2 regions of the Meiothermus taiwanensis WR-220 genome follow, and region 1 is predicted to be linked to the other one. Evidence: riboswitches for the same ligand, from Rfam matches in the RefSeq annotation. Region 1 holds a riboswitch; the other holds the start of a gene.
What was found. A riboswitch is a leader RNA that binds a small molecule or an ion and turns the genes downstream of it on or off. The one in region 1 is predicted to bind S-adenosylmethionine.
Positions count from the first base shown of each region.

Region 1 (5,493 bases):
GCCTGGCGGCGACATAGCGGGGCACCGAGGGTGTAAAAAGCAAACCGCGCATAAGCACCCGCGAACCAGCGCTTAAACGGGTCAGGCTTTGGGTGGTTGGCGCCGTTGTCGAGGTTTGCATGCCCCTCCATTTTGCTCCCATTTGTGGCCTGGGGAAAAGTCACCGCAGAACCATTTGCAGGTTTTGCATAACCCTTCGCGTGGCCGGCGATTTGTTGAGGGTGTAGAGGTGCAGGCCCGGAACCCCGGCCTCGAGCAGCTCCTGGGCCTGGCGGGTGGTGTGCTCGACCCCAATCTCCAGCACCTCCTCGGGGCTTTGGGCACGCTCCAAGCGCGAAAGCAGCGGCCCCGGAATGCTGGCCCCGCACAGATCCATAAAGCGGCGCACCTGGGCCAGGTCGGTGATGGGCATCAGGCCCGGCACGATGGGCACCTCGATGCCAATGCGGCGGGCCCGCTCCACAAAACCAAAGTAAAGGGCATTGTTGAAGAAGAGCTGCGTGACCACGAAGTCGAGGCCGGCCTCCACTTTTTGCTTCAGGTGGTGCAGGTCGGCCTCGAGGCTCACCGCCTCCGGATGCCCCTCGGGGTAGCCGCCCCCGGCCAGCGCAAAGCGGTCGCCAAACTCGGCCCGGATCAGGGCGATGAGATCGGCGGCGTAGCGGAACCCCCCCGCCACCGGCTGGAATTCCCGCACGCCTTTGGGGGGGTCGCCCCGCAGTGCCATGATGTTCTCTACCCCCGCCTGGGCGTACTCGTGCAGGCGGGCCAGCAGCTCCTCGCGGGTACTGCCCACACAGGTCAGGTGGGCCATCGCCACCAGCCCCACCTCCTTCTGGATGCGGGCGGCCCACTCGGCGGTTTTGTTGCGCTCGCTGCCCCCAGCGCCATAGGTGATGGAGACAAAGGCGGGATTCAGGGGCTTGAGCTCGTGCAGGGTGCGGAAGAGCGCGGCCTCGCCCTGGGGGGTTTTGGGCGGGAAGAACTCGAAGGAAAAAATCGGCCGGCCGCTTTGCAGCAGGGTGCTAATCTTCATGGCCCACCTGCTCCACACCAGCCAGCGCCTCCAGGAGCATCTGCTGGAGATCCTGGGGGCTCTCGAGGCCCACCGAAAGGCGGATGGTCTCCGGGCCCACCCCCGCCGCCCGGCGGGCCGCCTCGGGGATGCGGCTGTGGGTGGTGGTCCAGGGGTGCACCGCCAGGGTGCGGGCGTCCCCCACATTGGGCGCCTGGATGATCTTCAGGTTAGCAAGGAAGCGGCTGGCCCCCTCGAGCCCGCCCCGGATGCCAAAGGTCAGAATGCTGCCATACCCACCGCGCAGGTACTGGGTGGCCCGGGGGTGGGCCGGGTCGGTGGGCAGGCCGGGGTAGCGCACCCAGGCCACCTGGGGCTGGGATTCGAGCCAGCGGGCCAGCATCAGCGCGGTCTGGCTGGCCCGTTCGATGCGCAGCGCCACCGTCTCGAGGCCCTGGAAGAGCAAATAGGCGTTGAAGGGCGAGAGCACCATCCCGCCCAGCGAGAGCCCCAACTGGCGCACCCGCTCCAGAAAACACCGCGCCCCAAACTGCTCCCAGGGGATTTTTCCCTGGGCGTCGGGGCTGGTGAACTGCGGGTAATGCTGCCAAAGGGTGGTTTCCCGCGAGAGCACCGCCCCCCCCAGAATCGAGCCGTGGCCGCTGGCCCACTTGGTCAGGCTGTGCACCACCACGTGCGCCCCGTGCTCCAGGGGGCGGGCTAAGGCCCCCACCGCGCCAAAGGTGTTGTCCACCACCAGGGCCACCCGGTGGGCCTCGCAGAGCTCCGCCAGTCCTTGCAGGTCGGGGAGCTCGAGCGAGGGGTTCCCCAGCACCTCCACGAAAACCGCCCGGGTCTTCTCGCTCAAGGCCGCCTGCACCGCCGCCACCTCGGGCGCTACAAAATGCACCCGCACCCCCATCAGGCCAAACACCTGGTTCAAAAGGCCCACCGTACCGCCAAACAGGCCGGGGCTGGCCACGATCTCGTCGCCCGAGCGCACCAGGGCCAGCAGGCTGGCAAAGCTGGCAGCCTGCCCCGAGGCCAAACAAACCGCCCCCAAAGCCCCCTCGAGGGCGGTAAGACGGGCCTCGAGGGCCGCCACCGTGGGGTTCTGGATGCGGGCATAGGTATAGCCCTGGTTGGTGGCAAACTTATGGGCGCCGTCCTCCAGGTCGGCGAAGCCATAGGCCGCCGTCGCATAGATCGGCACGCCCACCGCGTTATGGGGATCTTGTAGGGGAAGCCCACTCAAAACAGCTAGACTGGAAAACTCCATCTACCCTCCTTCAGTCCTGCGCGAAGAAGGGCTTTTTTTTCCCTTCTTCCATCTTTCCCCTGGTGCCTTTGCTGTGCCTAGCGACACCGGGGCGGATTTGGCACCAAGCGCGGGGGTTTCTCGGTAATGGGCGATTGCCCCCGCAGGTTGCCGCAGCTTCATCGGGCCGTTCCCTCCGCTGCTCTGGATAGAAGAACTGCTTACCCTGGGCGGGTAAGGTTCTATGCAATGGTATGGGCTGGAAGGGTCATCGTCAAGATAAATACAGGGTCAAAAAGACAACCAAACAGCCGCATCGGTACCGATGCGGCTGTTTCAGCCTTGGGCAGGGCCGGTTTTGTCCACAAGCAGCTTCCGTGCTACAGGTAGCCTGCCCGCCGGAGCTCTTCCTCCACCACCGCCAGCACCCTGGGGTAGGCCTCTTCCAGGGTCAGGCCGCGCAGGGTAGCCCCCGCCGCCGGCACGTGGCCCCCGCCGCCCAGCTTGACCGCCACCGCCTGGGCCGAAACCCCGCCGCGGCTGCGGATGCTGATCTTCACCCCTTCCTCGCGCTCACGCAGAAAAACCGCGATCTGGCTGCCCTCGGCGTAGCGGATGATGCCCACGAAGTCGTCGGAGTCTTCCTCGTTGATCCCAGGGGGCATATGGGCTGTCACCAGCAGCCCCCCAAAATGGAACCCCACCGTGGAAAGCACCGCCCCCATAGCCTTGAAGTAGCCCACCGGCCGCCACTGCAGGCGGTCGGTCAGCTCGGCCAGTTGCACCCCGTACCCCACCAGCTCGGCAGCGGTGTGCAGCACCTCAGGGGTGGTATTGGCAAAGCGAAAGTTGCCAGTGTCGGTGATCAGGCCGGTGAGCACCGGGGTGGCAATCTCAGGCGTCCAGGTGACCCCCAGCGCATCAATCAGGTCTTTGACAATCTGGGCGGTGGCGGCCTTGGAGGGATCTACCACCGAAAGGTAGCCAAAGCGCGGGTTGGTGCCGTGGTGGTCAATGTTGATCACGAATCCCTCCACCGGCGCGCCCGCCACCCGGCTGGGCTCCGCCGAGTCCAGCACCACCAGGGTGGCCCCCTCCGGCACGTGCTGGATGGGGTCGCTGTACTCGTCTTCCCGCACCAAAAACCGCAGGAAGCGCGGGGGGTCGGCAATCCAGGTCACTTTTTTATCCAGGGCTTGGAGGGCTCGAAAGAGCCCCAGCGACGAGCCAATCGCGTCGCCATCGGGGTCTACATGCGAGACCACGATGATGGGGCCCTCGAGCTCGCGTAAGGTATCAGCCACGGTTCGAATCTTCTCCCAGTAGCGGGGCTCGGGGGCGTTGTGTGCAGCGTCCATGACACCCCACTATAACGGCAAATCATCCAGCCAGGCGAGTACGCTATTCGCCAACTCCCCTCGTGCGCGTACAGGCTATAATCCCGGTTGGACTTATGGAACGGCTTATTCCCCCTACCTCCTCCCTCAAGGGCACCCTTCGCGTTCCCGGCGATAAATCGGTCACCCACCGCGGCCTTATGCTGGGCACGCTGGCCCAGGGCGAAAGCACCCTCTACTACCCGCTCAAGGCCGGCGACACCCTCTCCACCGCGCAGGTGATGCGCCAGCTTGGGGCGGAAATTACCGAGCAGGGCGAGCATTTTCACATTAAAGGGGTGGGCCTGCGGCTCAAAGAACCCGGCGACGTGCTCGACTGCGGCAACGCCGGCACCCTGATGCGGCTGGTGGCGGGGCTTTTGTCGGGGCAGGATATATTCGCGGTGCTCACCGGCGATGCCTCGCTCCGGCGGCGGCCCATGGGCCGGGTGACCCTCCCCTTGCGGCAGATGGGTGCCCGCATCGAAGGCCGCGAGAACGGCCAGCTGGCCCCCTTGGCCATCCGGGGCGGCGGGCTGCGGGGCATCCACTACGAGCTGCCGGTAGCCAGCGCCCAGGTCAAAAGCGCCCTTCTGCTGGCAGGGCTTTTCGCCGAAGAAGACACCGAGGTGCTGGAGCCCGCCCCCACCCGCGACCACACCGAGCGGGTCTTCAGGCACTACGGCCTGCCGATCGAGGTGGAGGGCCGCCTGATCCGCACCCGCCGGGCCGAACCCTTCGCCGCCAAAGACCTGACCGTACCCGGCGATTTCAGCAGCGCGGCCTTTTTCATTGTGGCCGCCCTGATCACCCCCGATTCCGAGGTTACCTTGGAGGGTGTGGGCCTCAACCCCACCCGCACCGGGCTGCTCACGGTGCTCAAAGAGATGGGGGCCGACCTGAGCTGGGAAGTGACCGAGGGACAGGAGGGCGAGCCGGTGGGCTGGATTCGGGCCCGTTCGTCGGCGCTTAGGGGGGTGGCGGTAGACCCCAGACTGATTCCGCTGATGGTGGACGAGGTGCCCATCCTGGCGGCGGCGGCGGCCTGGGCCGAGGGTGAGACCTATATTCCGGGCCTCGAGGAGCTGCGGGTCAAGGAGTCCGACCGGGTGGCGGCCATCGCCAAAAACCTGCAAAACCTGGGCGTGCCGGTCGAGGTAGGCCCCGACTGGCTGCGGATTCGCGGCGGCAGCGTGGCGGGGGGCGGCCTGGTTGAGCCCTTCCACGACCACCGCATCGCCATGGCCTTTGCGGTGTGTGGCCTGCCCAAAGGGGTCACGGTGCAGGACGCCGAGTGGGCCAGCATCAGCTTCCCGAGCTTCTGGCAGGATCTGGATCGCCTGGCCGGCCAGGTATAGTTTCTGCCCCACCCCTTCCAGCCCTTCACCCATGAACGAGGTTATTACCATAGATGGCCCCTCCGCCTCGGGCAAAACCAGCGTAGCCAAACTGGTAGCCCAGCGCCTGGGCATTCCCTACATCTCCAGCGGCCTGTTGTACCGGGCGGTGGCCCTGATGTGCTTGCTCGAGAATGTTTCAGCCGAAGAAATTGAAAAACGCCTGCCAAAGCACCGCCTCGAGCTCCAACCCACCCCCACCCAGAACCTGGTTTTTCTGGACGGCCACGAGGTGAGCGAGGCCTTGCACAGCCTCGAGGTAGACCAGGTTGTCTCGGCGGTAGCCGTGCGCCCCGCCATCCGGGAATACGTCAACCAGGTGCTGCGCAGGATACCGCCCCCTTTTGTGGTGGATGGCCGGGACATGGGCAGCACGGTGTTTCCCCAGGCCCGCTACAAGTTCTACCTCACCGCCACCCCCGAGGTGCGGGCCCAGCGCCGCGTCCC
Region 1 covers NZ_CP021130.1:397,207-402,699, reverse strand. Annotated here, with positions in the region: gene MTAI_RS02075 (zinc-dependent alcohol dehydrogenase) at 1-52, opposite strand, end outside; gene metF (methylenetetrahydrofolate reductase [NAD(P)H]) at 161-1,036, opposite strand; gene MTAI_RS02065 (O-acetylhomoserine aminocarboxypropyltransferase/cysteine synthase family protein) at 1,026-2,294, opposite strand; SAM riboswitch class I at 2,340-2,488, opposite strand; gene MTAI_RS02060 (DHH family phosphoesterase) at 2,654-3,631, opposite strand; gene aroA (3-phosphoshikimate 1-carboxyvinyltransferase) at 3,727-5,007, shown strand; gene cmk ((d)CMP kinase) at 5,039-5,493, shown strand, end outside.

Region 2 (5,493 bases), 880 kb from region 1:
GGTCATGAGGGGCAGGTCGCCCAGAAAGACTTCATCTTCCTTGAGCAAGCCGGTGTCCTTATGTACCAGCAGCAGTTTGGCGTATAGCGGCGCTTGGTAGGTGAGGTCTTTCTCCCGGCACTCGTCCTGATCGAAGGGGGGTTCACCCAGGCGGTACTCGAGAAAATCCAGCACCAGCCCCCGCCCCTTCTCACCCTCCTCGATGGGGAAGGTCTCTTTAAAAGCCGCTTGCAGGCCAATGTTTTCCCGCTTGGAAGGGGGTACGTCGGCCTGTAAGGCTTTGGTGAACGAGTCGACCTGAATCTCGGTGAGGGGTGGAAGGGGAATGACTTCGTTAATCTTGCCGAACCGCTCTATCTTCATCAAAACACCTCTTAACCCGTGGGCTTTGGCTGCACGCAGGCGGTGCAGCTACGGCTTGCTTGGGGTCGCTGGGGGGTTTTCGTAAGCTAACAGGGTTCTTCCGCAGGCGAAAACTCCCTGCGGCGGCTGGCTCTTACGCTGTTTGTGGGTCACACTCGAGGTGCAGGCCACAAAACACAAACGCTAGTGTAGCACAACTACACGTAAAGGCACAATACGCGCACCTCACCGTTCGGCTCTATAGCCAGATTGTAACACAGGACGAGGTGTTTGAGGAGAACCGTTGACCCAGCAAGGCCTTCGGCTTTCGCCCGAGCAGCGTAGAGTTTCCATCCGACCCGCAGACCGGCCTGCCTACAAGGCCGAGGGCTCGAGCTTCTCCTTGCCGAAATAAGGCTGCACAGCCTTGGGAACATTCACGGTGCCATCCTCGTTCTGGTGATTTTCCAGCAGCATCACTAAGATCCTGGGGGTCGCCAAAGCGGTGTTGTTGAGCGTGTAGGCGTAGTGTATTTTGCCGCGTTCGTCGCGGTAGCGGAGGCCCGCCCGCCGGGCCTGCCAGTCGAGCAGCGCCGAGCAGGAATGGGTCTCGCGGTAGCGGTTTTCACTGGGCACCCAGGTCTCGAGGTCTACCTGGCGGTACTTGCCCAGCCCCATATCCCCGGTGGATACCTCGATCACCCGGTAGGGCAGCTCGAGGGCCTGCAAAATGCCCTCGGAGATCGAAAGCATCGTCTCGAACCAGCGATTCGATTCGTCCAGATCGGCCTTACATAGCACGTACTGCTCCACCTTGTTGAACTGGTGAACGCGCATCAGGCCCCGCACATCCCTTCCAGCGGAACCGGCCTCACTGCGAAAACAGGGGGAGAGCGCGCAATAGGTTCGGGGGAGCTCTGACTCTGCGAGAATTTCCCCCGCGTGCAGGTAGTTCAACAGCACCTCGGCGGTGCCCGCCAGGTAGACCTCCCCCCCATCCACCGAGTAGACCTGATCGCGGGCGGCGGGAAACTGTCCGTGGGCGTAAAGCGCCTCCTCTTTGGTCAGGCTGGGCACGCTCATCGGTGTGAAGCCAGCCTGGATCATCCGGTCGAGCGCAAAGCGCAGCAGGGCCTGCTCGTAGACCATCAGATCACCCTTGAGGATGTAAGAACGCGAGCCAGAAACCTTAGCGGCGCGCTCAAAATCACCCCAGCCGTTCTTTTCTATCAAGGCCACGTGATCCAGCGGTTCGAACAGAAAGGTTCGCGGATTGCCATGCACGCGCGTCTCGACGTTAAAGGAGTCGTCCGGCCCCACCGGGGCCCCTTCCCAGGGAAGGGTGGGGGTCAGGTAGAGGAGCTGCTTGAGCTGGGCCTCGAGGGTGCGCAACCGGGGCTCGAGTTCAGCCAGCTGGCGGCCGATCTCTTTACCCCGCTCGATCATGGCCGCCCGCTCTTCCGGCTTGGCCCTGGCCGCTGCCTTGGCGTTGGCGTTGCGTTCGGCCTGTATTTTTTCAATGGTGCGCTTGAGGGCCTGCACCTCCTGGTCGAGCTCGAGCAGCTTGTCGAGCTCGAGGGTAAGCCCTTTTTTTTCTATGGCCTGACGAACAGCTTCGGGGTTCTCGCGGATGAATTTGATGTCTAGCATAAAAAGTCCAAGGGTGCTTGGTCGGCTCTTCTAGTACAAAACGCATCGGCTATTCAATAACCCTGGGCACTTTAAACTGGCCCTCGTGCACTTCTATAGCCACCGACAGGGCCTGCTCCTGGGTGAGCGAGGGGCGAACCTGATCGGCCCGCAGGCGGTTGGTGGTCTCTACCGGCCGGGCCATCTCGGGCAAGCCCTCGGTGTTCAGCTCGCTCAATTTTTCAAAAAAGCCTACAATCGAGCGCAATTCGCCCTCGAGCTTGGCCTCTTCCTGCGGTGTAAGGGCAAGCCGCGAAAGCCTGCTCAGATGTTTCACCAGCTCCGGCGTAATCTCCATGCGTGCCATTCTAACGCCCGCAAGGCGGGAGGGTACACGGGCTTGACATCACAGGACAGTCTATCTAGACTCACATCTATCCGCGCTGGGGCGCGGCCACAATCAGTCAAGTTCTTTTATCCAGAGCGATGGAGGGATTCGGCCCTGCGAAGTCGCAGCAACCCACAAAAAGCCTCTGCTCATCACCAGATGGCTTTTTGCAAGGTGCTAATTCCGGCCCAACTGCTGAACGTTGTAGGCACACGATGTTCAAGGCTAGGCATAGCCTGGCGGTTGGGAAAGATAAGAGAAGGGAGCGCGCAAAAAGTGGCGCAGCGGAATGTCAAAGCCGTACCCCCTTCCAGTCATAAAAGAACGTCTGGTAGGGGGTTTTGCTATAGCAAAACTCCTACCAAAAAGCGCCCCAAATCCCACGCGGATCATTCCCATCGGAGCAGACGGCCCAGGCCGCTGTTCGCTGGGTGGTAGGAGAGCAGCATGTCGCAAAAACACCGTTTCGAGACCCTGCAACTACACGCCGGCTATAGCCCCGACCCCACCACCGGGGCCCGTCAGGTGCCCATCTACGCCACCACCTCGTACCAGTTCAAGGACGCCGACCACGCCGCCCGGCTCTTTGGGTTGCAGGAGTTCGGCAACATTTATACCCGCATCATGAACCCCACCACCGATGTGCTGGAGAAGCGCATCGCGGCCCTCGAGGGGGGGGTGGCGGCCCTGGCTACCAGCTCGGGCCATGCCGCGCAGTTCCTGGCCATTACCAACATCGCCCAGGCTGGCGATAACTTTGTTTCTACCCCCAACCTTTACGGTGGCAGCATCAACCAGTTCAAAGTGACGCTGCCCCGGCTTGGCATTGAAAGCCGCTTTACTGACAGTGCGGAGAGCGTGGACGATTTCATCCGTCTGACCGACGACAAAACCCGCTTCTGGTACCTGGAGTCGCTGGGCAACCCGGCCCTCAACATCCCCGACTTCGAGCTCATCGCCCAGGCCGCCCAGGAGCGGGGCATCGCCCTGATTGTGGACAACACCTTTGGGCACGGGGGCTACCTCTTCCGCCCCATCGAGTGGGGGGCCAACGTGGTAACCCACTCCGGTACCAAATGGATTGGGGGGCACGGTGCGGCCATCGCCGGTCTGATTGTGGATGGGGGCAACTTCAACTGGGACAACGGGCGCTACCCCCTGATTACCCAGCCCCAGCCCGGCTACCACGGCCTCGAGCTGCACAAGGCCCTGGGCAACCTGGCCTTCATCATCAAGGCCCGCGTGGACGGCCTGCGCGACCAGGGGCAGTGCCTGGGGCCTTTCGAGGCTTTCCTGCTGCTCCTGGGCCTCGAGACCCTCTCGCTGCGCTCCGAGCGGCACGTGCAAAACACCCTGGCCCTGGCCCACTGGCTGCGTGAGCAGGACGAGGTGGCCTGGGTCAACTACCCCGGCCTGGACGATCACCCCAGCTACGCCAAAGCCCAGAAGTACTTCAAGGGCAAGCCGGGCTCGGTGCTTACCTTCGGCCTCAAGGGTGGGTACGAGGCCGCCAAGAGCTTCATCAACCGGCTCGAGCTGGTCTCCCACCTAGCCAATGTGGGCGATACCCGCACCCTGGCGATTCATCCCGCCTCCACCACCCATTCCCAGCTATCGCCGGAGGAGCAGGTGCGCGCCGGGGTCAACCCCGAGCTGGTGCGGATTAGCGTGGGGCTGGAAGCCATCGAAGACATCCAAGCCGATCTCAAGCAAGCCCTGCGCTCGCGGGTGGGCGTCTGACCCCCGCGTTCGGTCTACCGAGGGCGCATAAGATGACCGATCTACTTATTCAAGAGGCCTGGGGCGACCATGAAGCCCTGCTGATCAAGCCACCCAAAAGCCGGGGCCGGGTACCGCCACCGGTACCGGCCCAGGCCCTGGTGGCCGGTGGTTTCCGCCTCGAGTACGGCGGTGTACTGCCTGAACTGCGCATGCGCTACGAGACCTACGGCCAGCTTAACTTTGAGCGCAGCAATGCGGTGTTGGTGTTTCACGCCTGGACAGGCTCGGCGCATCTGGCCGGAACCTACACCCAGGAAACCCTGCGCAGCCTGCCCAAACTGGATCAGGCCTTCGGGCCCGAGGGCTGGTGGGACGAGCTGGCTGGGCCGGGCCGGATGCTGGATACCGATAAATATTTCGTTATCTGCGCCAATCACATCGGCAGCTGCTATGGCTCAACCGGCCCCCTCTCACAGAACCCCGAGACCGGACGCCCGTATGGCCCGGAGTTTCCCAAGCTGACCGTGCGCGACCTGGCTCGAGCCCAGGCCAAGCTGCTGGACTTTCTGGGCATCGAAAAGGTGACCTTGCTGGGCGGCAGCCTGGGGGGGATGGTGGCGCTCGAGTTCGCCCTGCTGTACCCCGAGCGGGTAAACAAGATGGTGGTGCTGGCCGCGCCGCCGGTGCACAGCCCCTGGGCCCGGGCTTTTAACCGGCTTTCACGCGAAGCAGTGCTGGCCGATCCCGGCTACCGGGGCGGCTATTACACCGAGCAGCCCTTAGGGCTTCAACTAGGACGGGCCATCGCCATGCTCTCTTTTCGCTCCCCCGATTCCTTCCGGCTGCGCTGGCAGCAGCACCCCGAGCGGGGGGAGAGCTATGTGCTATACCAGGGGGAAAAATTTGCCCGGCGCTTCGATGCCAACGCCTACCTCACCCTATCGGAGGCCATGGACACCCACGATGTGGGCCGCGGGCGTGGGGGCCTCGAGGCGGCCCTCCGCCAGCTAAAGCATATCCCCAGCCTGTTCGTTGGCATCGATACCGATGTGCTCTACACCGCTCAGGAAGTCCGTGAGATGGCCGCTCTGAGCGGCGGCATCTACCGTGAAATTCACAGCCCGCATGGGCACGACGCCTTTCTAATCGAGACCGACCAGGTGGAGCGCATTCTGGGCGATTTTCTGTAGCACCGCGCCCGGGGCAATCCCGCGAGTGGGTGGCGCTATGCGCGCCATCCACCGCGTTTTTCAGCACCCCGCCCTTCGAACCCGCCCTAGCCGGAGCAATGCAGGATTCATACCAGATTCGGTTAGTTCGCCATCATTCGGCACCAAACGAACCGAATCTGGCTTCAAACCCTACGCGTATTCCTCCACCGGCGGACAGGAACAAACGATGTTGCGATCACC
Region 2 covers NZ_CP021130.1:1,273,442-1,278,934, reverse strand. Annotated here, with positions in the region: gene rpoB (DNA-directed RNA polymerase subunit beta) at 1-363, opposite strand, end outside; gene serS (serine--tRNA ligase) at 718-1,992, opposite strand; gene gatC (Asp-tRNA(Asn)/Glu-tRNA(Gln) amidotransferase subunit GatC) at 2,042-2,329, opposite strand; SAM riboswitch class I at 2,443-2,568, shown strand; gene MTAI_RS06355 (O-acetylhomoserine aminocarboxypropyltransferase/cysteine synthase family protein) at 2,807-4,099, shown strand; gene metX (homoserine O-acetyltransferase MetX) at 4,132-5,271, shown strand; gene gcvP (aminomethyl-transferring glycine dehydrogenase) at 5,443-5,493, opposite strand, start outside.
Region 2: linked by a shared signal. The riboswitch ahead of MTAI_RS06355 (O-acetylhomoserine aminocarboxypropyltransferase/cysteine synthase family protein) and the one ahead of MTAI_RS02065 (O-acetylhomoserine aminocarboxypropyltransferase/cysteine synthase family protein) in region 1 are both predicted to bind S-adenosylmethionine.